DNA from 2 places in the Neptunomonas sp. CHC150 genome. Region 2 is predicted to be linked to the other one. Evidence: riboswitches for the same ligand, from Rfam matches in the RefSeq annotation. Region 2 holds a riboswitch; the other holds the start of a gene.
What was found. Region 2 has a riboswitch for thiamine pyrophosphate ahead of thiB (thiamine ABC transporter substrate binding subunit). Riboswitches for the same ligand answer to the same signal wherever they lie in the genome.
Positions count from the first base shown of each region.

Region 1: it holds a riboswitch for thiamine pyrophosphate, as region 2 does, so the genes downstream of both, thiD (bifunctional hydroxymethylpyrimidine kinase/phosphomethylpyrimidine kinase) here and thiB (thiamine ABC transporter substrate binding subunit) in region 2, are expected to answer to the same signal.

Region 1 is NZ_JAPNXU010000007.1:35,306-50,968, reverse strand. It holds gene thiC (phosphomethylpyrimidine synthase ThiC) at 1-1,159, opposite strand, end outside; gene thiD (bifunctional hydroxymethylpyrimidine kinase/phosphomethylpyrimidine kinase) at 1,185-2,024, opposite strand; TPP riboswitch at 2,013-2,107, opposite strand; gene OW491_RS09205 (MJ1255/VC2487 family glycosyltransferase) at 2,592-3,629, opposite strand; gene OW491_RS09200 (phosphatase PAP2 family protein) at 3,643-4,173, opposite strand; gene OW491_RS09195 (alpha/beta fold hydrolase) at 4,274-5,179, opposite strand; gene mutM (bifunctional DNA-formamidopyrimidine glycosylase/DNA-(apurinic or apyrimidinic site) lyase) at 5,267-6,079, opposite strand; gene rpmG (50S ribosomal protein L33) at 6,253-6,423, opposite strand; gene rpmB (50S ribosomal protein L28) at 6,435-6,671, opposite strand; gene radC (DNA repair protein RadC) at 6,892-7,566, opposite strand; gene coaBC (bifunctional phosphopantothenoylcysteine decarboxylase/phosphopantothenate--cysteine ligase CoaBC) at 7,767-8,972, shown strand; gene dut (dUTP diphosphatase) at 8,969-9,424, shown strand; gene OW491_RS09160 (phosphomannomutase/phosphoglucomutase) at 9,485-10,885, shown strand; gene argB (acetylglutamate kinase) at 10,907-11,809, shown strand; gene slmA (nucleoid occlusion factor SlmA) at 11,824-12,423, shown strand; gene OW491_RS09145 (divergent polysaccharide deacetylase family protein) at 12,461-13,342, opposite strand; gene OW491_RS09140 (S41 family peptidase) at 13,384-14,706, opposite strand; gene OW491_RS09135 (peptidoglycan DD-metalloendopeptidase family protein) at 14,783-15,663, opposite strand, start outside.
Region 2 is NZ_JAPNXU010000006.1:12,714-28,376, reverse strand. It holds gene OW491_RS06310 (CsbD family protein) at 1-142, shown strand, start outside; gene OW491_RS06305 (BON domain-containing protein) at 379-942, shown strand; gene OW491_RS06300 (PA2169 family four-helix-bundle protein) at 975-1,430, shown strand; gene OW491_RS06295 (sigma-54 dependent transcriptional regulator) at 1,693-3,039, shown strand; gene mtnA (S-methyl-5-thioribose-1-phosphate isomerase) at 3,161-4,207, shown strand; gene rapA (RNA polymerase-associated protein RapA) at 4,306-7,164, shown strand; gene OW491_RS06280 (EamA family transporter) at 7,224-8,123, shown strand; gene OW491_RS06275 (phnA protein) at 8,153-8,554, opposite strand; gene OW491_RS06270 (cupin) at 8,558-9,106, opposite strand; gene mtnC (acireductone synthase) at 9,208-9,885, opposite strand; gene OW491_RS06260 (methylthioribulose 1-phosphate dehydratase) at 9,913-10,527, opposite strand; gene purT (formate-dependent phosphoribosylglycinamide formyltransferase) at 10,850-12,040, shown strand; gene OW491_RS06250 (bacterioferritin-associated ferredoxin) at 12,194-12,394, opposite strand; gene bfr (bacterioferritin) at 12,563-13,027, shown strand; gene bfr (bacterioferritin) at 13,041-13,508, shown strand; gene OW491_RS06235 (phosphotransferase) at 13,566-14,378, opposite strand; TPP riboswitch at 14,443-14,549, shown strand; gene thiB (thiamine ABC transporter substrate binding subunit) at 14,544-15,524, shown strand; gene OW491_RS06225 (ABC transporter permease subunit) at 15,503-15,663, shown strand, end outside.

The DNA.
Region 1 (15,663 bases), on a different contig from region 2:
GACCATCACCTAATGAAAAGGACACATCGTAAGCTTTACATATTTCGCAGATATCTTCGAAGTGCGTGTATAAGAAATTTTCTTCATGGTGAGCTAAGCACCACTTAGCCATGATTGATCCACCACGCGAGACAATCCCGGTCATTCGCTTTGCCGTCATAGGCACGTAACGCAACAAAACACCCGCGTGGATAGTAAAGTAGTCCACACCTTGTTCGGCTTGCTCAATTAACGTGTCGCGAAACACTTCCCAATTTAGATCTTCAGCAACACCATTCACTTTCTCTAGCGCTTGGTAGATAGGTACAGTCCCGATAGGGACAGGCGCATTACGTAATATCCACTCCCTCGTTTCATGGATATTTTTACCTGTGGATAAGTCCATGATGGTATCCGCACCCCAACGGGTTCCCCACGTCATCTTTTCTACTTCTTGTTCAATAGATGACGATAATGCGGAGTTACCAATATTACCGTTAATCTTCACTAAGAAGTTACGGCCAATAATCATTGGTTCACATTCTGGGTGGTTGATATTTAACGGAATAATCGCCCGGCCTTCGGCAACCTCTTTGCGGACAAATTCAGGCGTAATTTCATCGGGCAAATTAGCACCAAAACTAAAGCCTGGATGCTGTTGAGCAACGCTTTGCCCCTCCACTTTATTCTTAGCCAACTTCATGTTTTCACGGATGGCAATGAATTCCATTTCCGGCGTTATGATACCTTTACGCGCATAATGCAATTGCGTAACGTTGCAGCCTTCTTTAGCTCGGCGTGGCTTTCGAGTCAGCTCAAACCTTAATTCATCCAAACGTAAATCTGCTGCACGGGTTTGACCATAAACAGACGTCAAGCCATCAAGCAGAACAGTATCTTGTCGCTCATCTATCCAGCTTTCTCGCAAGGGTGCCAAGCCCTTGCGGATATCAATTTCCGCCTCTGGGTCAGTGTACGGCCCAGAGGTATCATAAACATACAGAGGCTCGTTCGGTTCACCACCAAATGCTGTGGGTGTTATATCTAAAGAAATTTCACGCATGGGCACTCGAATATCGGAACGGCTACCTTCGATATACACCTTGCGCGATTTAGGAAATGGCTGCACAGAGGCATTATCAACCTGTGCACTTTGGCTCAACTGGCGATTATTTGTCATAACTATCCTGTCATTATTCTGTTTATTAATATTCTCTGACGTCAGAAGTCGAATTCCAGAGCGTCGCGAAATGGTGTAAAGGCCCATGTCCACTACCTACATCTAACTGATCCGCAGCAGCTATAGATTCCGATAAATATACTTTGGCCTGTGAGACAGCCGCGTCTAAACTTAAGTGCTTAGCAAGCAGCGCAGTAATTGCTGATGAGAGCGTACAACCTGTACCGTGTGTATTTTGTGTATTAATTCGTTTGGCGCGATAAGCCTGTACATGCTTGCCATTCGAGAGAAGATCAATTGCATCATTATCTCCCTCCAAGTGGCCACCTTTTAGCAATACATGCTTGGCCCCTAACTCATGCAGTTTCGGCAATAGCGCATACATCCCATCAATAGTGGTGGGCTCATCAAGGCCAACTAAAGCCGCAGCTTCGGGTAAATTAGGCGTGATAAGATAAGCGCGAGGTAAGATCTGCTGCTTGAGCGCCGCTACCGCATTCATAGGCAATAGCGCGCTCCCACTTTTAGATATCATGACAGGGTCAACGACCAAGGGGATAGTAGGATAACGGCTCAGCGCCTGGGCCACTGTCTCTATGATATCAACGGAGCCCAACATACCTACCTTGATCGCATGAATAGCAATATCCGTTAGCACAGCATCGATTTGAGCGGCGATTACGTCATTAGGAATAGGGTGAATTGCTGAAACGGTGTGCGTATTTTGCGCCGTGACCGCTGTGATGACTGACGCTCCGTAAACACCGAGCGCAGAGAAAGCTTTTAAGTCAGCTTGTATGCCTGCACCACCTCCGCTATCAGAGCCTGCGATGGTCAGCACATTTGGGATTGCAAATGATTTCATCTCGATTCCTACGCCAGTGCAAACTGGATCAGGTTCAGCGGGTATCATCTCAGCCTCAACATAAGGCACCCCGACAAGATAAATTAAGTGTACGTTGTCCGCTTTTTTATGTCTATATTTGCTGAACAACAAGCGATTGAATGATCACTCAAGAATTCGGTATGAAAAATAGGACTTTTTCCTATATCCAAAAATTCTCACTCAGACATAATAACAACCGTGGATCTCCTGTTCATGGAACGAATGTAAGGAAGGCCTCGACAAGCGGAATGGACACAAGGATTGTCCGAATGGAATCAACTAATTAGCAATAATTAGCACCGCAAGGAAAAAGGAAGCCAAAAAGAGAACTTTGCATACGGATTTGCGAAGTTCTCACCACTTCCCACCTCGTTATACACTGAGCTACCTACTCTTCTTTAATACAAAACGCTTTACAACTTATCTCTAAAAATGATGACTATTTGACGATAGCAATAGTATGCGCCTACTCACGACAGCACACCAAAGCAAATAGGTTTGAAGCGGCAACAATCAGAAAATTGTATCAAAGAAGTATCTTAAAGCTCATGCAGGGACGCCTGTCGACAAGCCCCAAATGGATCGCACAACATCAGAGGCTGGCTCAGAGCAATCGCCCGCTATCCATTTAGCCAACCCGCCCGCTACATCTTGAAATAGTTGAGGTTCAGGTTGCGGCTTTTCCAGCCAATGCTGAAAATCACGAGGTTGGAAATCATCCATTACTGTAGCCAATTGAAGCCGATCTAAAAGAATGGCATTTGAGCGCTGTTCAGACTGACCTTGCATAGGCTTAGTTAAAAACTTTTTACCATACTGCATTGTTTCGCTAGCTAAGCCAAAGCCACAATTTGAAAACACCCCAGAACAAGCCGCTAAATCTTGCTCAAACCCTGCACGACTAAGAGGTTTAAAGTGAACATTATTGATTGAATGCGCAAAAGAACGCTTACTATATACGTGAAAGCGATAATCAGTAAACGAAGCAAACCAATCAATCAATGTTTCATCTGTTTCAAATGGGAGATAAACCAGAACCAGCCCTTCATCAACTGTCCTTGAATATTGGGGCGGGCTAATTAGAGGCGGAACAATTGTTCGGTTAAAGTGATCCCAATGCACCCCTACGGGTATCGTAACAGGAGCAAATATCTGAACGCCTAAACGCAACATCAACGAGCGCCAGCCATCGGGCAACTTGTGCATAAAAGCATACTGATGTGCGATACCAATAGACTTTTTACCGCGCAGTTTCGCCGCCCAAGCGGTCACCGGCTCAAAGTCAGAGAGAATAAGATCATAACTCTGGACATCCAGCGACTTAATATCACGGATCAGCGTGCTTAAACTATTCCTTGTGAGGGTATCCCACGACTTAACTTTTGCGCCCTCTCCCATGTAAAAGGTTAAACCGCGACGCGTTTGGTAGTCGCCGAACAACTCCATATCAAACAGTTCGTCAGCAGGGCGACCACTGAATAAGTAATCAACATCAACGCCGGCCTGCTTGAGCGCGGGTGCCATGACCCGTGCGCGTGTTATATGACCATTACCTGTCGCTTGCACACCATATAGCACCTTCATGACTACACTCGCCTCATAAAGCAAACCCAATAAGCACAGCCAACTCAGCGCAACAGATACCTAACGCAGCGCCAGCGGCGATATCCGTTGGATAGTGGACACCCAGCATTACACGAGAAAAACCTATCATCCCAGCCAACACATAACCAACGCCTGCAAGGGCTGGATAAAAAACGGCTAAAAGCGTAGCAAACAAAAAGGCGGCGGCTGAATGCCCGGAGGGGAAGCTAAACGTATCCGACGGAACAATAACCGCCTCAAACCCCTTAAGTGAGCTGGGCCTTGGACGTTTGATGGTGTTTTTTAGCAACCAGTAAACCGGGAGCTCCACTAAAAAAGCCAACAGCCCCGCCACCAAAAATGCCTGACCATGCTCGGCATCGAACACAGCAAAAGCTACCCCAATAACGGCATATAAGAGGCCATCACCTAGCCGGGAAATAGCCCGACTAATCAGCGCCACATGTGAATACGTTAAACGGCGCGTCTGAAGCCAGTTAAATGTCAGTGTGTCAAAGTCTGTTATTTTCTGGATGGTAAGCATCTTTAACCCCCAGTTAGCCCATGCAATTTTAGGTATGGTGGGTCAACTAGATGACAGACCGATGACAAAATACTGACTTTTATGTGACAACCATTGAGACTTATTGTTGAGCGATCCACTCAGAGACAAGATTGACTAGCCCATCGGGATTTTCCCATGGTTGCATATGCCCACCTGACACAACCGCTAATGTTAAAGCATGAGATTGTTGCTCGATCACCCTGTGTGCATATTCAAGTGACAACACCTCATCCTTTTCGCCCTGTATTAGCAATCCTGCAAGCTGCCGCTTACTATCTGATCTAGCGGAGCGCCAACTAAATATCGAGTTCAAAGTTTTAAGCGGGTAATCGAAAACAGCAAGCGGATCAGCCCCCATTTCATCGGCGGCAGGATGAGAAGCAATAAGGGCATCATAATCCAAGATCGACTTTAACGGCACTCGAGCCAGTGGGAAAAACGGGCTACTCATACCAATCCATTGCCAACCCAGACTATGCATGAGGTCGGGAGCTACTTCCGGCATCAATAACGTTTGGCAAATAACGCCAGATATTCGCGCATCCTTCTCGGCAGCGGCCATTGCTAATAACGAGCCGATAGAATACCCAAATAGATAAACAGGGCAAGTCTTTGAATCCGCTAGATACTCGATAACTTCACTAACGCCGTCAGCAATATCGTCAAGGGTGTACAACCCCCTAACACCGCCTGAATACCCGTGACCGGGATAATCCATACTAACAACGTCAAATCCTCGCCTACTCAGCTTATCCAGCAGCGGCGCGTAGTATTCAGAATATGTCCCTATGCCAGGCAAAAAAACCACCAGCGGTGATTTAGACTCAGCAAAAGAAGGATAATGCTCGTAGTGAATTTCACCTAACTTAAAAGTTTCTCGGCGCTCCAAAGAAGGCTCAAGCCCCATCTTTGCTCGCAAACGATCACGCAACCCTATATCCGCTTCAACTGTTGGCGTGAATAATGAAAAGTAGTCTACAAACACTCTAACAGTCTCCTTTTACTTTTACGCCATAATCAAGATATCTACCTAGTATCAACCCAAGCAGCAAAGATGCATTTTTTGGATACATCAACGCTGGCAACGGGAGCAAAACACCGTACTGCGCTGCCCCATGCGAACTTCCGTCAGTTCTTTATTACAAACTAAGCAAGGCTCACCGGCTCTACCATACACTGATAACGATTGAGCAAAGTATCCAGGCTTACCGTCGCTATCAACAAAATCCCTCAGAGTCGTCCCTCCTTGCTCAATTGCGGCGGACAATATTTTCTTGATTGCCGCAACCAAACGAGTCAGCTTAAGCTTAGATACTTTACCGGCCGGCTTCCTTGGATCAATACCCGCCATAAACAACGCCTCATTTGCGTAAATATTACCGACACCGACAACCACATGACTGTTCATCACCAACTGCTTAATCGCCACACTGCGCCCTTGGCTATGATTGATCAGATAATCAGCATTAAACGCGTCTGTCAGCGGCTCTGGACCCAGCGAAGAGATCAACGATAGTTCCTCTCCCACTGGCTGCCACAAAACTGAACCAAATCGGCGAGGATCCGTTAAGCGCAAGCACGCCCCCGAAGCCAAACCAATATCGATGTGATCATGCTTACCAGGCTCTACATAATGAGTGAGTACTCGCAAACTACCAGACATTCCCAAATGAATAACAATAGCTCCGCGCTCTGTCTCTAAAAAAAGATACTTGCCTCGCCGGCTCACGTTATTAACCGCAAGACCTATAAGCGACTGCAAAACATCGACAGGAACCGGCCAACGCATCTTAGGCTGACGCACAACAATAGAGGTGAGCGTCTGATTAATCACATGCGGAGCAACACCGCGCCGCGTTGTTTCTACTTCTGGTAGTTCTGGCAAAACGTAAATCCCAATTCATTTTGAATCATGCGCTATTAATAACAATGTACACACGCAGTTAACAAGCGCTTTAACCAATCACATCTCTCTTATGTACGCAGAACAAGCTCCACTTGTTTCTTTTAGACATAAAAAAACCCGGCCAAAGCCGGGTTTTCTGGAAGCACTAAATCTTATTTGATCTTAGCTTCTTTATACATAACGTGCTTACGAACAACTGGATCAAACTTTTTGATCTCAAATTTTTCTGGCATGTTACGTTTGTTTTTATCAGTCGTGTAGAAGTGACCTGTACCGGCGGATGAAACCAGACGGATCTTTTCACGGTTACCTTTTGCAGCCATGGTCTAGCTCCTTATACTTTTTCGCCACGAGCACGAACTTCAGTCAAAACTGAGTCAATACCCTTTTTATCGATGATACGCATACCTTTAGAAGAAACGCGTAGACGAACAAATTTGTTTTCAGATTCTACCCAAAAACGGTGCCAATGCAGGTTTGGTAGAAAACGACGACGTGTTTTACGTTGTGAGTGGGAAACATTGTTCCCTGTTACTGGACGCTTACCAGTAACCATGCAAACTTTAGACATAATTAATACCTTATTAGTCGATTAACTCTATTCAGATGTCTATTGGCTACGAGTAGCTAATATGCCACTTACGCAATAGCCTCAGGCGGAGCGTCCAAAAACCGGACAAGAATCCCATACCGGAAGTGAATAGAAGGCGCGCATTGTACAGAAAATCAACAACCCAAGCTACCGCTTTTTACGAATAAATCAAAACATTGCTAAACAGCGCCCACAATCACTATATCAACCCCCGTTCAGCAAATGAAACAACCTCAGGATCACCAATCACCATGTGATCCAACACGCGCACATCCACCAACTGCAGCGCATTGACCAAACGCTCTGTTATATGTCGATCAGCCGCCGAAGGCTCGGCAATGCCCGATGGATGGTTATGCGTCAAAATAACGGCCGCTGCATTCACTTCCAAGGCTTTACGCACGACCTCTCGGGGATACACCGAAGCCGCATCTATGGTGCCAAAGAACATAGGCTCAAACCGAATGATTCGATGCTTATTATCCATAAAAAGGCACGCAAAAACCTCTTGACGATAATGGCGCATCTTCGCCGACAGAAACATCCGAACCTCAGAGGGGCTCTCCATCACATCTCCACGCTCTAGCGATGCCAACAGGTGACGGCGGCTCATTTCTAAGACAGCTTGTAATTGAGCATACTTCGCATTTCCTAAACCAGGCCCCTGACAAAAAGCCTCTTGGCTGCTCTCAAGCAACTCTCTAAGCCCGCCAAAGCGCTGGAGTAAATCTCTCGATAAATCAACAGCACTAGTGCCCTTAATGCCTGTTCGCAAAAAAATGGCCAACAACTCTGCATCGGACAAAACCGCCGCGCCATGATGCAAGAGCTTTTCTCTCGGCCTTTCTAGCTCCGGCCAATCTGTAATTGCCATATCAACATCCCTTTATTTCGCTCTTTAGCTTCATGCTAAGCAACACAAAACTTATTCTACGAGCACAAGCTGACTATTAGCTGATCAGAACGACTACTCATATAAAGTACGACTTTATCGCCTTAACACCTACGCAACAAAATCGTGAGATGGTATCGTACACGCCTTTAGCATTGCAGCAGATTCGAGTGGTTCAAGGTATGCATAGACTTACTAACAAACAGGTCATTCTAGGTATTACAGGTGGGATTGCCGCTTACAAAAGCGCCGAACTAACACGCCACTTAAGAGCTGCTGGCGCGGATGTACGCGTTGTAATGACTCCCGCGGCTACCGAATTTATTACCCCCCTAACATTACAGGCCCTGTCTGGAAATCCGGTTCACACACAACTACTCGACCCAGAAGCGGAAGCCGGCATGGGGCATATAGAGTTAGCACGTTGGGCTGATATTATGGTTATAGCTCCCGCCAGTGCAGACTTTATGGCTCGCTTAGCTTCTGGCATGGGAAACGACCTGTTAACTACGCTGTGCTTAGCAACCGACGCCCCTATTTGCCTTGCCCCTGCTATGAATCAAGCCATGTGGCGATCAGCACAAACACAACGCAACGCCAAGACACTATCCACACAAGGCATTAAACTATGGGGGCCAGGCATTGGCGATCAAGCGTGCGGTGATACAGGGCCAGGGCGCATGCTGGAACCTCTCGATATTGCCGCGCGAACAGCCGCTAGTTTTGAAACAGGATCACTAGCCGGCCTGCGGCTAACAATAACGGCAGGGCCAACCCGAGAACCGTTGGACCCTGTACGATATATATCGAATCATAGCTCAGGAAAAATGGGCTTTTCGCTTGCGCAAGCCGCCGTTAGTGCCGGTGCTCACGTTACGTTAATCAGCGGGCCCGTCAACTTAGCGACTCCCGATCATGTAACACGCATAGATATCAACAGCGCTCAGGATATGCTTCAAGCCGCCAAATCCGACGCCGCCCAATGTGATATTTTTATCGCTTGCGCGGCTGTCGCTGATTATCGACCATCCGCTGTTGCAGAGCACAAGATCAAAAAAGGGAAAGAAGAGATCATGGAGCTTCATCTGATCAAGAACCCCGACATCGTAGCGACCATCGCTTCCAAAGTTAACGCTCCATTCACCGTTGGCTTTGCTGCCGAAACGCGAGACATAGTCAGTTATGCTCAAGACAAATTGGTTAGAAAGAAGCTAGATTTAATTATTGCGAATGATGTTTCCCGAACAGACATCGGCTTTAACAGTGATGACAATGCCGTCACTCTAGTCACTGCCGATCAGGTTACAGAACTCCCAATGATGCGTAAGCGCCAGCTTGCAACCTCATTAATTGACCATATTGCCCAACTTTATAAGGCCAACCGATGAACACTCTTCAAGTTAAAATTTTAGATCCTCGCATAGGCGATACGTTTCCGTTACCCACTTATACGACCCCGGGCTCTGCTGGCATGGATTTACGAGCCTGCTTAGACGAAACATTAACATTAGCACCCGGACAAACGGAGCTTATTCCAACAGGCTTATCTATTCACATTGCCGACCCCTCACTGTGCGCCATGATTTTGCCCCGCTCTGGGCTAGGCCACAAACATGGCATCGTATTAGGAAATCTTGTTGGCCTTATCGATTCCGACTACCAAGGCCAACTTTTTGTTTCTTGCTGGAACCGCGGTCAAACGACCTTTTCGATGGCGCCTGGAGAACGGATAGCGCAGCTCGTTTTAGTGCCGGTCGTGCAAGCTGAATTTGAAGTGGTCAACGAATTCAGCGACTCAGAGCGAGGCGACGGTGGATTTGGCTCTTCTGGCCGCTATTAACAGCTCCTATTAACCGCAAATAGTCACATTTAACGAAAGCCCGAGCAAAAGGATGGCAAAGTGAGCTGCAATTTAGACAATATAGATGACACTCTATTTCGTGCTTATGATATTCGCGGCATTGTAGGAGAAAGTTTAACTGAAGCCGTTGCGTATCACTTAGGACGCGCCTTTGCTGCCCAAGCGAGAGCTCAAGCTATTCGCAATACCGTTGTAGGAGCTGATGGCCGCCTATCTAGCCCCGCCTTAAAAAAACAACTCATTCAAGGCCTACTCGAGGGTGGCCTTGATGTTACCGACATAGGCTATATTGCAACACCGGTGCTTTACTTTGCGGCCCATCACACCGACACAAAAACCGGCATCATGATTACCGGCAGCCATAACCCCAAAGCGTATAACGGGTTTAAAATGATGATGGCGGGCAACACGCTGGCTGAACAAGACATACAAGCACTTAAGTACCGCATGCTGGATAAAAACTACGATAGCGACACCAGCAAACGGCTAGGCTCCCTACATTCTCACGATTTTCGCGCTCAATACCGCAAACGAATCTTGGACGATATCAGCTTGCCTCGGCCACTCAAAGTAGTCATAGATTGCGGCAACGGGATCCTTGGAGAAACAGCCCCATACCTGCTTGAACAGCTTGGTTGCGAAGTTATCCCACTGTATTGCGACGTAGACGGTAACTTTCCAAATCATCACCCCGACCCTAGTAAAGCCGACAATTTAGCTAAGTGCATCACTGCCGTTAAAACCCAACAAGCCGATGTAGGGCTCGCCTTCGATGGCGATGGTGATCGTGTTGGAGTGATTACTGCAGATGGCAACATTATTGACGCTGACAGGCTCACCATGCTGTTTGCCGAGGATGTCCTCACTCGAAACCCTGGTGCAAAAATCCTCTTTGATGTGAAATGCTCTCGTCAGTTAGCCCACGTCATCACCCAAGCAGGCGGCGTTCCCACAATGTGGAAAACAGGTCATTCAATGCTCAAACGAAAAATGAAGGCTACTGGGGCATTGCTTGCTGGTGAGATGTCAGGGCACATTTTTTTCAAAGAGCGCTGGTTCGGTTTTGATGATGGGCTCTATGCTGCCGCCCGTTTACTAGAAATTTTAGCCTCCCAACCAGAACCTTTAGCATCTCTGTTTGCGCGTTATCCACAAGACATCAGCACACCAGAGTTGTCCGTCGAGGTTTCCGAAGCCTCAAAATTCGCTATTATCAAAGAGCTTCAACAGCACGCCTTTCCTGAGGGTAGCAAAACACTGATCGATGGTTTACGAGTAGACTATGCTGATGGATGGGGCTTATGTCGAGCCTCAAATACCACACCGACGCTCGTACTTAGATTTGAAGCCGATAACGAAACAGCGTTAACCCGTATAAAAAACCAATTTCAGATACAATTACACGCCATAGACTCAACAATAAACATTCCTTGTGCGTGAATGCCAAAAGAGAGAATCACTATGCCACTTAACAGAGCTCAAGCCATGGCAACCGCTGAAGTACTCAGCGTAGCCGTTCCGTACATCCAACGCTTCGTGGGCAAAACTATCGTCATTAAATACGGCGGTAACGCCATGACCGATGACAAACTTAAAAATAGCTTTGCACGTGACATTGTCATGATGAAGCTCATTGGCTTGAACCCAGTAGTGGTTCACGGTGGCGGCCCACAAATTGGCGATTTACTCGACAAGCTCAAGATCGAATCACACTTTATTAACGGTATGCGTGTAACCGACTCTAAAACCATGGATGTAGTCGAAATGGTATTGGGCGGCATGGTCAATAAAGAAATTGTTGGGCTCATCAACACGAACGGCGGCAAAGCGATTGGCCTTACCGGTAAAGATGGCCAATTATTAATGGCGCGCAAATTACGAGTTAAACACAAGACCCCTGAAATGTCCGCCCCAGAGATTATTGATATTGGCCATGTAGGTGAAGTGGACTCGGTTAATACTGACGTGCTGGACATGTTAGCTGACTCTGATTTCATCCCCGTGATTGCACCTATCGGTGTCGGGCCTGACGGCGCCTCATACAACATCAATGCGGACTTAGTCGCCGGTAAAGTGGCCGAAGTACTCAAGGCTGAAAAACTAATTTTACTCACCAACATCGCAGGCCTAATGGACAAAGAGGGTAAAATTTTAACAGGGCTGTCTACGGAACAAGTCGACTCGCTAATTGAAGACGGAACTATTTATGGCGGCATGCTCCCTAAAATTGGCTGCGCTCTGGATGCTGTTAAATCAGGCGTAAACAGCGCACACATCATTGATGGCCGCGTAGAGCACTCGTGCATGCTAGAGATCTTCACTGATGAAGGCGTTGGCACGCTGATCACCAACCATTCTCTATAAGATATTGAGTGAGCATGAACGAAACGACCAAACTGTCACGACGTGAGCAAATTCTTCAAGCACTAGCCCAAATGCTAGAAGTTAACCCGGGACAACGCATTACAACCGCGGCCTTGGCTAAAGAAGTTGGCGTGTCTGAAGCCGCGTTGTATCGACATTTTCCAAGTAAAGCACGCATGTTTGAGGGGCTCATCGGTTTTATAGAAGAGACCGTATTCACACGCGTTAATATGATTACAAGCTCAGACAGTCCAGCAATACGCCAATGCGAGCAAATACTGACCCTAGTGCTTGCCTTTGTTGAGCGCAACCCGGGGATGGCTCGTATTTTAACGGCCGACGCCCTAGCCGGCGAAACGGACAGGCTGCGTGGGCGTGTTAATCAGTTTTTTGAGCGTTTAGAAACGCAAATAAAACAGGTGCTTCGCGAAGCCGAACCTAAAGAAGGTTTGCGAACAGAAACCACGGTGGGTATCACCGCGAACTTAATGATTGCAGTTGTAGAAGGCCGTATTCGACAATTTGTACGCAGCGAGTTTCAGCGCCGCCCTACCGAAAACTGGCAAGACCAATGGCCAAGGCTTTCTGTAGGCTTATTCCGCAACGCAGAATAACACCAAAACAAGCAAGCTCTCACACGGCTTGCTTGTTTTATTCATTCCCTTGGCAATGATAGCCTTCTGTACTATCACACTCACTATGTTGTGTTTGAGCAAAACGACGTTGCTCATGCTGCATCATCAATAAGGCCGACACAGAAACCAGCTGCACCCCTGCTTCATCCAAAACAGGAATCGCCTCCGCTAAAAACTCAGTTGTAATGGGGTAAGGATGGCCGATCATAATGGCTTGCCCATATTGACGTGCGATGCGGATAGCTTTAAAAAACTGTGATTGTAAAAACTCACGCGTTTGCTGGTGATCTAAGAAAATATCTCGCTTAAACGTAGGTACGCCCGTCGCTCTAGCCACTTCCCACGCTATACTTTTAGCGGTGGTGCGGCTATCAACAAAAAAGAGGTTTCTTTTTTTAGCCACCTGCATAACCCATCGCATTGGTTCTTCTTTTTGCGTTAACAAACTGCCCATATGATTATTTAAGCCAATCGCAAAAGGAATATCGTCCAAACTTCGGTTAAGCACTCGCTTGAACTCCTGCTCCCCTAATGCATCCGTTAACGCCCCAGGGCCTAGCCGAAAATGGTGTGTATTTGACATAGGCGCATGCAGCATTAGCTCCTTACCTCGCTGATGCGCAATGGTCGCTAATTCTTTTCCATGAGCGGAAAAAGGTAAAACGGCGTAGGTTACAGGCCCTGGCAAGTTAACGGCCGCTAGACCTTGCTCATAGCTGTTACCAATATCATCAATGATAATAACAACGCGCGGTTGGCGAACCGTGTCTGACTGCGCTTGTGCAACCGCCCACCCTACATGGAAGGTCACTCCCGATAAGCATATTATCGATACCAACGACAACGCGCTGCGGCGAATACAAGCCACAAAAGCCTGACGAAGCCTAGCGCCGAACACGACACGGGCCTCGACAATACAGCGCGACCTGAGCACTGTGTTTAGCGGACAATACTCAGCGCCTTTAATAAGTTAAGCGCTTCATATAATTGATAATCGCGCTCTGCCAAGCCTTTGCTAGCTGCGGCTAGCTCTTCATCAACTACCTCGCCTTGACCATTCTCTAAGTGCCCGGTCAAATCACTTTCTTTAGGGAAACGGCTGACACCTAACGCTTTTAGTTCTGCCTCTTCCACTACTACGTCAGGAACGATTCCTTGCGCCTGTATAGAGCGCCCACTTGGCGTAAAATAGCGAGCTGTTGTGAGTTTCAACGCACGGTTATCCGATAGCGGTAACACTGTTTGCACCGAGCCCTTACCAAAGCTGGTAGTTCCCATTATGACCGCACGTTTTTGATCTTGTAATGCACCGGCCACAATTTCAGAAGCCGAGGCTGATCCGCTGTTAATCAGCACTACAATGGGGACATCAGGCACTGCCATGGCTTTCGTCGCTGTAAACTTGATATCGGCACTCGCAACGCGCCCTTCGGTGTAGACAATCATGCCCTCATCAACAAATGCATCAACCACTTCAACAGCAGCCTGCAGAACACCACCCGGGTTATTGCGTAAATCAAGCACAAGGCCCGTTAGTGGCTGCTCTTTTTGAAGCTTCTTGAGTGCTTTTTTCAAATCAGCACCGCTATTGCTCTGGAACTGCGTAATACGGACATAACCATAACCATCGCCCAACAAACGAGACTTAACGCTAGTCACTTTGATGATGTCACGTACGACCGTTATCTCAAGTGGCTTTTGCTCACCTTCACGGATAATGGTCAGTACGATCTTCGTGCCTGCTTCGCCACGCATACGGCTGATCGTTTCGTCAATACTGATATTTTGCAGGGACTCACCATCAATACGTGTAATTAAATCACCGGCTTTAACTCCTGCTTTTTTAGCAGGCGTATCGTCAATTGGGGTGATGACGCGAATAAACCCGTCTTCTTGTGAAATTTCGACACCGACACCACCAAACTCACCCGAGGTGTGCTCTTGCAGCTCTTCAAACGCATCTGGTTCTAGGTAGCCCGAATGCGGATCAAGCCCTGATATCATTCCACGAATGGCATCTTCAAGTACTTTGGCATCATCAACTGGCTCAACGTAAGCTTGCTTAATACGATCAAACACCTCGCTGAAGCGGCGCAGCTCTTCAAGCGGTAACGTTTTCGCTTCTTCAGCTTGGCTAGCTGCTTCTTGTGCATGGATCACAGGTGAAGCAATTAACCCTAAGGCCAACGCAGAAGATAACACTGTAGTATTCAATAGAGATCGATTAATCAAAGATCGACCAGCAACACCTGTGAAGCGCATAAAGTAAATTTCCTTAGTAGCTATCTGCTTAGACCCTAAGCAATAAACACATTATCCCGTTACGAACGGCCTAGTACTATTTAGAAGCGAGCCATGATCGAGGGTTAATGGCTTTTCCTTTGTATCGGATCGCAAAATAGAGCCCAGGTTCACTATAACCGCCACTTTGCCCAACCGTCGAAATCGCCTCGCCCTGAGAAACCCAATCGCCTGTCGTTTTCAACAGAGCATCGTTATGCCCATAGAGGCTCATGTAGCCATCTCCATGATCGAGAATGACCAACAACCCGTAGCCCCTCAACCACTCTGAAAATACGACCCGTCCATGGTGAACAGCTTTCACCGACTGGCCCGCGCTGCCTGATATCAGTAAGCCATCATAAGTCAGATTATCATAACTACTACCAAAGCTTCTGACTATCTTACCCGAGAGCGGCCAGCTTAACTTTCCACGCAATGTTTTAAACGCTTGGTTATTTTGCGTCAGGTTTGCTAACGACAACGACTTTTCGATATCAGCTAACAACTTAGCCAATCGCTTTTGGTCCTGTTGCAGCTGGCTAAGCTTTGATTGCCCTTGTTTTACACTTTTTTGCAAAGCACTCACTTGCTGCGCCCGCTCAGCTTTTAACGCTTGTTGCTCGGCCAACTCTGCTTTTAACGATTCGCGGTTTGCCACAATCGACTGCTGCGTTGAATCAATAGACTGATGGGTGGATTGTAAGTCACGTAGCAAGGCCTGGTATTCCGTGATTTCATCCGCTTGAGCCTGAGTAAAGCGGTCATAGTAGCGCATCATGCGCGATAATTGCTCAGGGTCTCGCTGGTTCAACAACATGAACAAGCGCGGTTGATGCCCCAGACGATACTGCTGACGAATCAGCTGTTCTATGGAGGCTCGCCCCTTTTCAAGAGACTCTTCTAATGTTTGGCGCTTTTTTTGATAACTTTCTAAGT
Region 2 (15,663 bases):
CAAAGCCAAATGGGGCAAGCTTACCGATGATGAAATAGATGTTGCCAAAGGTAATACTGAGAAGTTCCTCGGAATCATGCAGGAAAAATACGGTATGGAACGAGATGAAGCACAAAAAGAGCTGGACAAAATAACGCGGTAATTAAGCGTCCCACTCCCTTAAAAGCACTCATCTGAGTGCTTTTTTTATGCGCTATTTTTAAAAATCTATTCATGAAAAGAATGCAAAACCCTCGGAAAAAACTACATGCTACACATGTAGTAAATAATTAAAAAATCCTCAAATATTTACATAAACTACTGATTAATAACAATTTATTAAAAATGGCACAGTAATCGCTATCCTTACCGTAACTTTCACTAAAGGAGAATTTTCAAATGAATACTAAAAAAGCATTGATCACTGCCATGACTGTAACTGCATTGAGCGCTGCTCCTGTATTTGCTGCTGAAAACACCTGGAAAGGCGAAGCAAACGATGCATGGATAGATGGAAAGCTTGAAACTGCATTGATGTTGAATGGTGAACTCAACAACTTCGAAATCGACACTCAGGTCAATAAAGGTATGGTCACATTGACTGGCGATGTTAACAGCGAAACAGAAAAAGACCTTGCAGGCCAAATCGCTCAAAACATCGAAGGGGTTGGCGATGTTAAAAACGAGTTAATGATAAATCCTGATCATAAGTCTGATATGGAAACCGCCGGTAGCAGCTTTGCTCGCTCGTGGCATGACATGACCATTACTGCTGGGCTTAACATGGAATTTGCTGCCAATGACGACTTAGAGGCAACCGAAATCGATGTTGATACCGATAAAGGAGTTGTCACCTTACAAGGTGAAGTGAAGAGCGACGCGGCTAAAGACTTGGCCGTAGAAATGGCCAAAGGGTATGACAATGTTGTATCTGTGGAAGATAACTTAACTGTAGTGCAGTAACGCACTCATGATGTACGACTTGAGGATTGACTATGCTAGCGAATAAAGACAATCGCTTAGTAAATGAGCTGATAGCGATCTGTCATGACGGCCAACGCTTCTATAGACAAGCGGCTGCCGAGGTGACAGACAGCGATCTCAAGTCACTTTTTCGTGAAATGGCCAGTATTCGCGCTGAAATAGCCGAAGACTTGACTAAAAAGGTAGAAGAAAAAGGAGGGTCGCCTGAGATAGGCGGCTCTCTTGTTGGCAAAATGCGAACCGTCTACACCGATGTCAGTACGCAACTCTCTGATGATGCAAATTATCATTTTGTTTCAGAGTTAGAGGCATCGGAAGAAGTTACATTAAACATCTTCAGGGACGATATTCGAAAAGTAGACAGTCCCCATTTAGCTAACGATATAGCAAGACACCTCGCCACGATCCAAGTGACTCACGATAGGATGAAAGACATCAAAGATAGCTTAACGGCTGTTAAGCATTGAGCCATCTCTGTATAGTCTTACACAAGGGTGCTAAGGCGCCCTTTTTTATTAGCTTGTACTTTAAAATGGTTAGTTTATGAACTATCCACGTTATACCTCAAAAATTTAAGGAAACTTTAATCTACTTAGCGGTCTCCAACGTAATAGGTCAAAATCCAGTTTCCTGCATGTATGGATTTCACTATTTGCTATATCAGATTTATTTTTTACAAAACATGTTTTGTTTTTACATTGTCACAGAGCAACTAGGAAGGAACCGCATATGCCACATTTACATCTAGTGACCCAAGACGAGGTCATTGTAGAATCCCTTCTACCCCTTTTAACAAAAACAGGGTTTAAATTTAGCCACTCTCAAAGGCTCGATGACAGCATAGAAACACCCTACTCTTCGGACCTTGTTATCCTCGCACCGACTCAGTTTAGTGAGCAGGATTTCCATACTCTTCAAGAACACCCGTTGGCTAGCGGCACGGAATGGATCATCATTAGTGACGGCAAACCAAACCCTTGGTTAGACAAATTGATGAATCTAGGGGTGGCGTATCATTTTAGAAAGCCACTCGACCTTAAACACATCACTGATGTGTTAACTGATTTTTATATCGAGCTAAAGGAAGAGCACGAAAGCCGAAAATCGAAACCCGTTTCATCAAACCTTGACCAGTTTGGCCTATTACTCGGCTCTTCTGCTCCTATGCGCCTTCTCTATCGCCTCATTCGACGTGTAAGCCAAACGGAAGCAAACGTGTTGCTCATCGGTGAAAGTGGCAGTGGTAAAGAATTAGCAGCGCGTACCATACACCAACAAAGTTTGCGGGCCACCAAACCGTTTGTCGCCGTCAACAGTGCTGCCTTGACGCCAGAATTAATCGAAAGCGAATTATTTGGCCACACCAAAGGGGCTTTTACTGGCGCGGTAAAAGATCATGCTGGCTTCTTTGAACAGGGTAATGGTGGCACACTCTTTTTGGATGAAATTACTGAGATGCCCCTCAGTTTACAGAGCAAGTTGCTGCGCGTTCTTGAATCTGGCGAGTTTACCCGGGTGGGTAGCGACCATTTACAAAAAACCGATGTCCGTGTCATTGCCGCAACGAACCGACAACCGCTCGAAGCCATTGAACAAGGCTACATGCGCGAAGACTTATACTTCCGCCTTGCTCACTTCCCAATACAACTACCTCCGCTACGAAAAAGAAGCGGCGACATAGTTGAGCTTGCCCAGCATTTTTTAGCCTACCGAAACCATACCACCAAAACGAACAAAGCGTTCTCTAAGGAAGCCTTAGATGAAATTGCACAATACACATGGCCAGGTAATGTACGCGAGCTAAAACACACCGTTGAACGGGCTCACATTTTAGCTGTCGATGAAATCACATTAGCGGAGCTACCTTCGCTTTCTGAACCTGCAAACAACTCAGAAGTAAACGTAGAAGATATTAAGCCCGGTATTACGCTGAAAGATGCAGAAAAAGCGCTGATCATTGCTACCCTAGATGATTGTGAGCACAACAAAACACAAGCCGCTGATCAACTAGGTATAAGCGTTAAAACACTCTACAACAAATTAGAACGATACGACGAAAACGAAGAAGCCTCATAGTAGTAGTGAGGCTTCTTTTTTGTGTCTTCTTTTTTTCACAATATTTCTTCATCATATCCTGCTCTTATTTAGCACATTAGCGTACAATAAGAGCGCTTTTTTAGTCTGATATGAGAACACCATGCATAATCTACAAGCCACTAGCATTCGCTATCTTGATGGTCAATTATGGGTGCTAGATCAGCATCAGCTTCCTCATCAAGAATCATGGTTGCTATGCCAGTCTGTCGACGACATGGTCAACATGATCCAGCATCTACAAGTACGTGGCGCACCACTTATTGGAATTGCTGCCAGCTTATTACTAGGCCACCTCGCTGCATCCAAATCTTACACGTTAGAGCAATTGCGCGAAGCAGCCGAAACCTTACGAGCGGCACGGCCGACAGCCGTTAACCTGATGAACAATATGGATAGCATGCTGGCTGTTCTTCACTCACAAGGTATCGAGTACTTACCTCAAGAAGCCGAGCGCTTATTTAACGAAGACGTGGCTTTGTGTAATGCTATTGCTCAACACGGCGCTCCATTATTGGGTAACAACAGCAATGTACTTACTCACTGTAATACCGGCAGCTTAGCAACAGTGGGAGTTGGTACGGCCATTGGCGTTATTCAAGCAGCGCATGCACAGGGTAAAAACATCCATGTTTATGTCGATGAAACACGACCTCTACTGCAAGGTGGGCGTTTAACAACGTGGGAAATGAAAAAGCACGACATTCCCCATACGCTCATTTGCGACAACATGGCAGCATTACTCATGCGCGAAGGTAAAGTCGATGCCGTACTTGTTGGGGCTGACCGGATCGCTGCAAACGGCGACTTTGCTAACAAAGTGGGGACATACTCTTTAGCCGTTAATGCGCATTATCATCATGTACCCTTTTACGTTGTCGCCCCTTACACTACCGTTGATACAGAGTGCCCTGACGGTAACGGCATCCCAATTGAAGAACGCGCCGCCGCCGAAGTACAGGGTGTAAGCGGGCATTTTGGCTCGGTTAACTGGAGCCCTGAAGAAACTCCCGTATTTAACCCCGCGTTTGATGTGACGCCCGCCAACTTGGTAACAGGTTGGATTTTAGATACCGGAGTTTATACGCAAAGTGATGTCGCATCCGGCGTATTAAAGGCTGCGCTTCAATCTGACGGTAAAACCCTATAAGTTCATAAAGTCGTTAAAATACAGTACCGGAGTTTATCGCCTGTACTAAGCTTTAATCACTCATCCTTACCACTAGCTAAATAAAGAGAGTTGTTCATTTGTCAGTTACAGATTTCATTCCCGGACAACGTTGGATTAGCAACACCGAACCTGAACTAGGCTTGGGTTTAGTTGTATCCAATGCTGATCGTCGCGTCACCATTCAGTTCCCTGCTGCAGAAGAGGAACGCACATACGCTACTAATAACGCACCCGTTAGCCGTGTGGAATACCCTGTCGGGGATACTATCCACACACGCCACGGACAACGCGTTATCATTACCGAGCGAATCGAAAAAAATAGTTGTTTAATTTATTTTGGACAAGATGAGGAAGGGAATGAACTCATCGTGCCAGAACTCGATTTAGAAAGTAGCGTGCAGTTTAGTCGCCCGCAAGACCGCTTGTTTGCTGGGCAAGTCGACAAGCTGAGTCAGTTCCGTTTGCGTATCGACACACTCAACTACCATCATGAGCAGCAAAGTGCCGACACTTACGGCTTATCGGGTGCTCGTGTTCAGCTTTTGCCGCACCAATTCTATATTGCTCACGATATTGCTAATCGCTACGCGCCACGAGTCCTACTAGCCGACGAAGTAGGCTTGGGTAAAACCATAGAAGCGGGTTTAGTTATCCATCAGCAGCTAATCACTGGCCGAGCTTCACGCGTATTAATCACCGTTCCTGACAGCCTAATTTATCAATGGCTAGTGGAAATGCTACGCCGTTTTAATCTGCAATTTAGCATTATGGATGAGCTGCGCTGCACAGCGATGGAGCTGTCAGGCACAGATAACCCATTCGATAGCGCGCAATTGGTATTATGTACGCAATCAATGATTGCCAATAACCCTGAGCGTGTTAGCCAAATGCTTGATTGCCAATGGGATATGATGATTGTCGATGAAGCGCATCATCTCATTTGGAATGAGGAAGAGCCAAGCAAACTGTATCAAGCCGTTGAGCAATTGGCGTCTAATATTCCTAGCTTGCTACTACTCACGGCAACACCAGAACAACTCGGCCTAGAAAGCCACTTTGCTCGCTTACGTCTGCTCGACCCTGATCGCTATAACTCGCTAGACAAGTTCCGAGATGAGCAATCACAATACGAAACTGTTAATGAGCTCGTACAGCAGCTACTAGCCGAAGACGGCATCAATAACCTTGCTACCCAACCAAGCCTACAAGCACAACTAGACGATTACTTAGGCAAGGGAGCTAGCGAAAAGCTATTAAATGAGGCCGATCAACAAGCGGCGCTTGAGCTGTGTATTAACCACTTACTTGATCGTCACGGTACCGGACGCGTGTTGTTCCGTAACACACGTGACACAGTAACAGGCTTCCCTACTCGCATACTGGTCCCGCACCCTCTTGAGATGCCGGCTCAATTAGAGTCAGCCGCCGCTGATGCCAGCATTGAAGATATCCTGCGCCCTGAGAAACTGTTGGGCGATTTTTGGTTAGACGAAGACCCGCGAGTCGCATGGCTAGATGAATGGCTCAAAGCGCACCGCCTAGAAAAAGCACTGCTTATTTGCTCAAACGCAGACACCGCACAAGCCCTTGAAGAATATATCCGCCTGCGCAAAGGTGTTCGCTCTGCCGTTTTCCACGAAAAAATGACGCTGATTAATCGTGACCGTGCCGCGGCTTACTTCGCAGATGACGAAGATTACGCTCAAGTGCTGGTATGTTCTGAGATTGGTAGTGAAGGTCGTAACTTCCAGTTTGCTCAGCATCTGATTATGTTTGACTTGCCACTCAACCCTGACCTGTTAGAACAACGGATAGGCCGCTTGGACCGTATCGGTCAAAAGCACGACGTACAGATTCATGTTCCGTTTTATGAAAATAGCGCTCAAGCCGTATTGTTGCGCTGGTTTGACGAAGGCATTAATGCGTTCCGACATACGTGCCCTGCTGGTCGTGAGTTGTTCCAGCAGTTCGAAGACATGATCACATCCCTTATTATGGATGGCGTGGATGAGGACGCTTTTGAAGAACTAATTAATGCCTCACAAAAAGCCGCAGGCGATATCATGACTCGCCTACAAGCTGGACGTGACCGTTTGTTAGAGATGAGCTCATGCCGTCCCGCCAAAGCTGAGCAGCTGCTCGAAAGTGTAGAGCTACACGAAAAACGCATGCAGTTACGTGACTTTATGGAACGCGTGTTTGACCAATTTGGTGTCGATCAACAATCTGATGGCGCTCACTCGGTTATTTTGCAGCCCACTGACCAAATGACTGAGCATCGCTTTCCAGGCTTACCGGATGACGGCTGCAAAGCGACTTACTCACGTGAGCAAGCTTTATCCCGCGAAGATATCCAGTTTATGAGCTGGGAAAACCCGATGGTCACGGGATCATTCGAAATGATCATGGGGAGTGACTTTGGCAACACCACGGTCTGTACGGTGAAACTACCACCACTGCAACCAGGCACTATATTAGTCGAAGCGATCTTTGTACTTTACTGTGCTGCACCAAAAGCACTTAACTTACAACGCTTTCAAAATCAGGCTACGGTCCGTGTTGTAATCGATAGTAACAACAACGATCTTAGTCAGATTATTACCCCTGATCATCTGAACAAGCTGGGTGAACGTGTTAAACGTCATGTGGCGCAAAATATGATACGTTTAGGCCGGGAACAGATAGCTGGGGTTTTACAAAAAGCGGAAACTGAAGCACTAAAACAGCAACAGCCGTTAATTGATCAAGCAGTGACCAAAGCGAGCTCGATGCTAGATGAGGAAGTTGAACGCCTAGAAGCGCTGCTTGAAGTAAACCCTTCCATCAGGGAAGAAGAAGTAGCACATCTTAAAGCCAAACGGGATCAAATTCTTACGCATTTGCAGGATGCACAATTACGTATGGATGCTATCCGTATTGCTGTCGTTAGGGAATAGACCTTCACAAAGCTAACTTTAGCCCCCAATATTACTTGTTAACAGAGGCATACGGTTTCATGAGCACTAAGGATTGGGGCTTAGCCCTGTTAGTCGTATTTGCTTGGGGGATAAACTTTGTGATTATCCGCTTCGGCCTTGAGGAGTTGCCACCGCTGCTCCTTGGGGCTTTACGCTTTGCACTGGTAGCCTTTCCCGCTGTCTTTTTTGTAAAGCGCCCTGCTATCCCTTTACGACTTTTATTGAGCTACGGCATCACCATTAGTTTTGGCCAGTTCGCTCTGCTCTTTCTCGCGATGCATAACGGCATGCCTGCCGGTTTAGCGTCTCTTGTACTCCAATCTCAAATGCTATTCACGCTCATCTTTGCTCGATTCCTGCTTAATGAGCGTTGGCAGCTTCAGCAATTTCTAGCCATAGGAGTAGCAGGCGCGGGGCTCGCTTTACTAGCTAGCCAAACAAGCGCCGACCAAATGACTTTCGTCGGATTTATATTAACAATAGCGGCCGCCTCTTGCTGGGGAATGGGCAACATCATTAACCGTAAGATCGCTCAACTTGGCAAAATTAATCTCATGAGTTTAATTGTATGGAGCGGTTTGCTGCCCATTATTCCGTTCACAGTCGCCTCATACTTATTCGAGGGGCCGGAATTAATTGTCAGCAGCCTGACACAGGCCAGCTTTCAGTCCTTCGCCGTAGTACTGTATCTTGCCGCTATTGCTACATTGTTCGGTTACGGTAGCTGGGCGTATTTAATGCGTCATTATCCAGCGTCACAGGTGGCTCCGTTGACCATGCTAGTGCCTGTGGTGGGTTTATTAACGGCGTGGATCGTACTCGATGAAACCTTGTCAATGATCCAAGGCGCGGGGATAGCTTTGATTATGGCGGGCTTAATGATCAATACATTTGGTAGCCGCATAATAAAGCAATTAAAGGCCTTATCAGCGGCTTAGCCATTCGAATCAGCCTTGGATTCAGTAAACTAAACGAGTGTCCACTGGGCAATCCAGGCTTCTTCCTCTTCGGATAAGTAGGCTTGCTCTAGCAACTCCTGCGCCCATGCTTCTTTTTTGGCCAGATGATTTAAAATAACCATCGCCGTTACCTTAGCCGCTGTCACCTCACTCCACATAGTTGTACCCAAGCAACGCCAATGATTCGCATCAAGGCGCTTAGGCCGCTCAACTTGCGTTTGGCAGGTTTCACAGATCATCAAGCAGTGTTCGTAATCAGGTTCTGAAGGGACCGGCGGAACCTCAAAAATATTAAGCGGAACCCCGCTTTGCTGACACAGTTCGCAATGAGCAGCACAACGGCGCACAAGGTCTTTACCAAACAGGGTTAAATTAGCATGACGCTCGTGATGCTTTTCTTTACGGGACATTGCTTATTTACCTTCAAATTTTGGAAACTGATCAGCTATCGCGTCACCTGTAAAATTGGCTACCCACCCAGCTGGATCATTAAATAAACGGATAGCTGTAAAGCTAGGTGTAGGCCCCATGTCAAACCAATGCGTCGTCATATCAGGCACCGAAATCAAGTCATCTTTACAACACAAGACTTGATAGACTTTATCCTCAATATGTAGATAAAAGACACCTTCGCCAGCCACAAAAAACCGAACTTCGTCTTCTGAGTGCGTATGCTCGCTCAAAAACTTTTGGCGCAACTCATCTTTTTGAGGGTGATCAGAAGTCAATGAGATGACATCAACTGTCTTATAGCCTTCGCTATCTTTGAGCTTTTGAATTTCAGCATCGTAAGCGGCCAAAATATCTTCATGGCTCATACCATCAGTAATAGGTGTCGATGCTTCCCATCGCTCAAAACGAACGCCTACACTTGCTAATGTTTTAGCAATCTCGGCGCCATCTGTCGTATGCTGCAAAATAGTCTGCGGATTGGTATCTGGTGTTACTGTTAACGCACTCATAATTTACTCAATACTTAATTCAATACACTTATTGGTATCTAAGGATGTTGATCAAACCACTTTCTGATCTACGCTTACTTCAATAAAAAGGCGACCTAAACTTAGAAATTAATCTGATCAAAAGATTGCACAACTTTATGACGAGGGCTGTCTATCTTGTCATCGCGCTCAAGCAAACAGGTATGCATCCCCGCAGCCTTAGCGGCATCGAGCTCCTCCTGTATGTCAGACAGGAAAAGAATACTGCCAGCAGGCGTCCCCATTGCTTTAGCTATCGACTCATACGCAGACTGCTCACGTTTATGGCCATAGTTTGTATCATAGAAGCCATCAAACAAACCGGTTAAATCACCAAAATCACTGTATTTAAACAATAATTTTTGCGCGTTTACCGACCCTGACGAAAACACATTTAATGATAGCCCCGCATTTTTCCATGCACTCAAGTGTTCATAGGCATCCTTGTATAGGTGCCCCGTAAAATCACCATTGGCGTACCCATCAGCCCACATCAACCCTTGAAGCGCTTTGAGCGGAGTGATTTTTTTATCCTGATCAATCCAGCGCGTTAATACTGTAATGATAACCGCTTGGTCAGCTTGGGGATCAGCTATTTCATCGCGTACTTGCTTCACAATGGATGCCACTTCTGGGTTATTCCACTGAGAAGTTACATAGCTAGCAAGATGCTCTCGCGCATAGGGAAATAGTACATTATGCACAAACCGTATATCTGTGGTTGTGCCCTCAAGGTCAGTCAAAATACTCGTAATAGTCATTTTATTTCACTTTTAAACGGGTGTTATTCAGCCGTCAATTTTACCTAAACGAATGAGCTCTAACTGGCAAGCAAACAAAAACTCCAAGCCTTCGAGGTGACGTCGCGCTTCGTTTATGTCTTTCCCCCACGCATAAAGTCCATGGCCTTTAACAAGCAACCCCCACTGTAGAGGGTTTTGTGCCCATACATCATTGACAGATGTCGCTAATGCTTGCATATCCTGAGTATTGTCAAACGCGTAGATCTTAATAAGGTCATCATGGGTCGTGTTACCGGCCAATGATTTTTGCATTTCAAAACCAGATAGGTTGACGGCATCGCCAGAAATAACACGCGACAGTACAGTGGCCGTTACAGAGTGAGTATGCAAAACGGCCCCTATTTGCGGATCTAACGTGTATAGAGCCGTATGCAGTAGAGTCTCGGCTGACGGTTTGAGCGAGCTATCAATCGCGTTTCCATCCATATCTACTAACAAAAAGTCTTGCTCTGTGAGCGCCCCTTTATGCCGGCCTGACGCGGTGACTAATGCCGAATGCTCATCATTGCGAATCGAAAAATTTCCCCCCGTCGCAGGGCACCACCCTTGCTGATCAATCCAGCGACCTGCATCTATTAACATGTGTGCCAATTCTGACATCATTTACCTTATAAGCTATATATCTAAAAAGGCTAGTTTACGACGAAGCACTCAGGGGTTAAAGCAATACAGATAAGAAGTAACTAAAGGGGAAGTCGGGGCGGTAATGAACCGCCCCTACAAGGGCCGAAATGATTTCGGCTAAGCAGCCCTTACGGGCAAAGGAATCCACAATTCAATGATGTTCAAGTTCACTAATCACTTAATGCCCTCTGAAGATCTGTGTTTTCAGTATAACTAAAAGATGAGTGATGCCAATGTCTGATTTTTCCAGTAATGTCGTATAATCCGTGAATTGATTTCATAAATAGGATTTTTCGATATGACTAGCATCGGCTCCCCTTATTCCAGCCACTCTACTCGTGTTCTTATGTGCGGCGGAGGCGAACTAGGAAAAGAGGTCGTCATTGAACTACAACGTCTTGGAGTAGAAGTCGTAGTTGTCGACCGGTACGCTAACGCTCCTGCGATGCAAGTCGCCCACCGAAGCCATGTCATATCGATGCTAGATGGCGAAGCGCTCAGAGAAGTAATTGAAGCTGAACAGCCTCATTATATCGTCCCTGAAATAGAAGCCATCTCGACCAACACCTTGGTGGATATGGAAAAAGAAGGCTATACCGTCATCCCGACAGCCAAAGCGGCTCAACTCACAATGAACCGCGAGGGCATTCGTCGCTTGGCCGCTGAGGAACTAGGACTAGCGACCTCCCCTTACCGCTTTGCAGCAACTGAAGAGGAGTACATAGCGGCTGTAAACGAAATTGGCTTACCTTGTGTTGTTAAACCCATCATGAGCTCATCAGGTAAGGGTCAAAGCACACTTAAAACTCACGATGATATCGCCCCTGCTTGGACTTACGCCCAAGAAGGCGGACGGGCAGGCCAAGGGAAAGTTATTGTCGAAGGCTTTGTCGAATTTGATTATGAAATCACCCTTCTAACCGTTCGCCATGTTGGCGGCACTAGCTTTTGTGAGCCTATTGGGCATGTACAAGTCGATGGTGATTATCGACAGTCTTGGCAACCGCAGGCCATGTCAGCGGCCGCCTTAGACGCCGCCAAAGCAGCGGCCCATAAAGTCACCGAAGCGCTAGGCGGGCGTGGTATTTTTGGAGTTGAGCTATTTATTAAAGGTGATGAAGTACTCTTTAGTGAAGTATCACCGCGTCCTCACGACACTGGCCTGGTCACACTTATATCGCAAGACTTGTCTGAGTTTGCGCTGCATGCTCGAGCCATTTTGGGCTTACCCATTCCCAACATACACTTTCACGGCCCTAGTGCTTCCAGTGTAATTTTAGTAGAAGGTCAATCGACAGATGTTGAGTTTGGAAACCTGAGTGCTGTGCTGAGCCAACCAAATACCCAATTGCGTTTATTTGGCAAACCCGAAGTGTCAGGGCAACGCAGAATGGGGGTTGTATTGGCACGAGCTAATGAGACAGACGAAGCAATTTCGACAGCCAAAGCAGGCTCAGCTGCTGTTCAAGTAACGCTACATACTGAATGACATGATTTACCGCATATAAAATGCAAAAAAAACCGTGCCCGCTTCAACTATTTTAACATAAGCGGGCAGCTTTATAGATCGGAAGGTTATAAAAAAGACACGGCAAATATAGCCGACAAAACAAACTAAGCGGTAATGATAACCGCAATCACTTCAAACAGCAGAGTAAGCGAGAGAGTCCACTTCAGCATCATCAAAATGGCCTTTGATTATCTGACGTGCCACACGTGTACATTTGCCGCAACAGTTCCCAACTGACAGGGTTTTGTTCAATTCTCGGATGCTAGTAGCCCCTTCTTCAACAGCTTGAAGAATCTGAGAATCGGTGACACCGTTACAGATACAGACATACATAGTGATAATCAGTCCCATTTGTTTTGAGAAATGATAATAATTCTCATAGGCTTTTATATCAAGTGCTGCACGTTCAGTCTCAATGACTTTTTTTCATTTTCAAAAGAGTGTGCTTTAATTGCGCTCATATTATTTAACCTCTTATTTTTCTATTAGCCGGAGGCGGCCATGCAAGGCGATAAAAACGTCCTGAGCATCCTTAACAAGGTGCTTACTGCAGAATTGACATCAATTAACCAATTTTTCCTACATGCTCGCATGTACAAAAATTGGGGCTTAAATGAGCTAAACAATAAAGCCTATAAAAAGTCGATCAAGGACATGAAGCAAGCTGACGAACTAATAGAGCGTATCTTGTTCCTTGAAGGCTTACCCAATCTGCAACACTTAGAGCGGCTGCGAATTGGTGAACACACCGAAGAAATGCTGCAAGGCGATTTAGATTTCGAAATGGATCAGCTAGCATTGCTACGTGAAGCCATCGCTCTATGCGAAACAGCATCAGATTATGTTAGCCGTGATATTTTAGAAGAGATTCTTGAAGCCGAAGAAGAGCATGTAGACTGGATTGAATGCCAGCAACACCTAATCGCTCAAATGGGTATCGAGAACTACTTACAAAGCCAACTTTAAACGGGGAAAACTCATGAAAGGTAATCAACGTGTCATCGCCGGACTGAACTCTCTGCTTGCTATGGAGTTGGCAGCAATGGATCAGTACTTCATCCATTCTCGCATGTATGATGACTGGGGCTTAAGCAAGCTTTTTGAACGCATAGATCACGAGTTTGATGATGAAAAAGGTCATGCGGCTGCGTTAATCGAGCGTATGCTATTTTTGGAAGGCGTACCTGACATGGTCACACGTACAGGCCTCAAAATCGGTACCAACGTTGTTGATATGATTGAAAGTGATTTACGTATCGAATACGAAGTAGGTAACCAGCTAAAAGCCGTTATTAAAATCTGTGAAGAAGAGCAGGATTACCAAACTCGCGAGATTCTAGAGAAGCTACTAGAAGATACCGAAGAAGACCACGCACATTGGTTAGAGCAACAACTACGCCTCATTAAAATGATTGGCCTAGAAAATTATACGCAGTCTCAAATGTAATTTAACCTGTGTATTTACTAAGGCGGCTTTTTAAAAGTCGCCTTTTTTATTGGCAGCTTAGTACCTTGATATAGATATAGTGTCCGCTTTATCTAAACCATTAACTGCCTGCCACATAGCCTCTAAAGCAACCAACCAGTGCTGCGTAGCATCAATCCCCTCTTTCACCATGGATGCAGACAAACCTCGAAATGCAGGTAGCTCTTTGCATAATATGTCGGCAGAAATTCCCCAATGTTGGTGCAACCCGCAGGCGTCGACCCATGCTGAACCTATCCCTGCATACTCCCAATCAAGCAGGACAGCTTGAAGATTAGCTGTCTGATGGCTCGCTACTATATTACCTGGATGAAGGTCATGATGTGTCCATACATAATCAAGCGGCGGTAACTGGTTAAATAGATCTTGGGTTTTATGCAATAGAGGCAACCATCGCTTTTGCTGGCTCAAGGGTGCTTGTTCAATTTTTTCTTGGTAAGAGCGCCATAAGCCATGATAGTCGATTAATAATGATGAGCTATCATCAGGCTTTGGCAAACGCTGTAACTCTGCAACAATAGCCACAATAGACATGGGATCGAGCGTTGAGGCTTCATCATAAAGCGGACTTAATAACCACTCCTTAGTTATTGCTATTACAACTGGGGCCCATGCATAGCCCTGAATGGCGTCTAATACTTGCTCTTCCCGCCCACGATTAACCCCTAAGACAGACGCCGATGTATTCACGCGTAGCACACACGCATCACTCAAGCCTTCGCTTACGTATATGTGATTAGTCGTCCCTTGCCGAGTCAGTGCCCGCCACCTAGCAGGTCTGCCTAACAATTCATTCACAATACATTGGATATCCGGATCGAGTATTACCATAAAAAATCTGTACGTTGTCGTCTTTCAAGGAGGTTTGCTTTTTAGCAGTTATGGTACACTAGCGATCCACTTATCGGGGTGCCAAATGAAGATACTAACTCATTGGCTGAGATCTTACCCGCTGAACCTGACACGGTTAATACCGTCGTAGGGAATAGGATATTTATGAAAAGAACATCTCTGTTTACACTCGCCGCCTCTGCTTTGCTTACCTCATCATGTTTTGCGGCCGATTTAACCATTTACACCTATGACTCATTCAATTCTGAGTGGGGACCTGGGCCGCAGCTCGAAAAAAGCTTTGAGGCTCAGTGCCAATGCGACATAGAGTTTATTGCGGTAGACGATGGAGTCAGCATTCTTAATCGTGCCCGCATCGAAAAAGCATCAACCAAAGCGGATGTGTTGCTCGGGTTAGATGACTCACTCACTCAAGTTACGCGTGATGAAGGCCTTGTTCAGGCGCACGGTGTTGACCTATCAAGCTTAACCTCTGCTCTTGCTTGGGATGACGAAGATTTCGTTCCATTCGATTATGGGTACTTTTCGTTTATTTACGATAGTAGCAAAATCGCGCAGCCTGCTGACTCGCTAAAGGCGTTGATTAGCTCTAACGCCAGCGTCATTTACCAAGACCCGCGCACCAGCACACCGGGTCAAGGTTTAATGCTTTGGGTGAACGCAGTGTACGGTGATGAGGCTGCCAGCGCATGGACAGAATTAGCCAAGCACACAGTAACGGTTACCAAAGGATGGTGGGAAGCATACAGCATGTTCTTAGAAGGCGGGGCCGATTATGTACTCAGTTATAACACGTCACTGGCTTATCACGCGGTAGTGGATGGCGAAAGCAAATACAAAGCCGCGCTTTTTGATGAAGGCCATATAGCGCAGGTTGAGGTCGCGGCAATCAGTCAATACAGCAACAACCCTGAACTCGCTAAACAGTTCTTGTCATTTTTGATCTCGCCTGAGGCACAACACATTATCCCTACCACCAACTGGATGTTGCCTGTTATTGATAATGTAGAACTCCCAGCGCCGTTCTCATCATTAATTACGCCTAAGCGCTTGAACTTCACCCCTGCACAAGTGGCTGAACAACGCAAAGCTATGATCAGTACATGGCGGTCATCTGCTCAATAATGACGCTCGGTAAAACTTCACTAGCCAAGAAAATAGGCTTTTTTTCGCTCAGCCAACTGTGTTGGTTGAGCTATCCAGTTACTCTCTTAGTCACCCTACTCGCCTTCTATGGGTTAATGAGCTTTGAGGGTGATTCTGC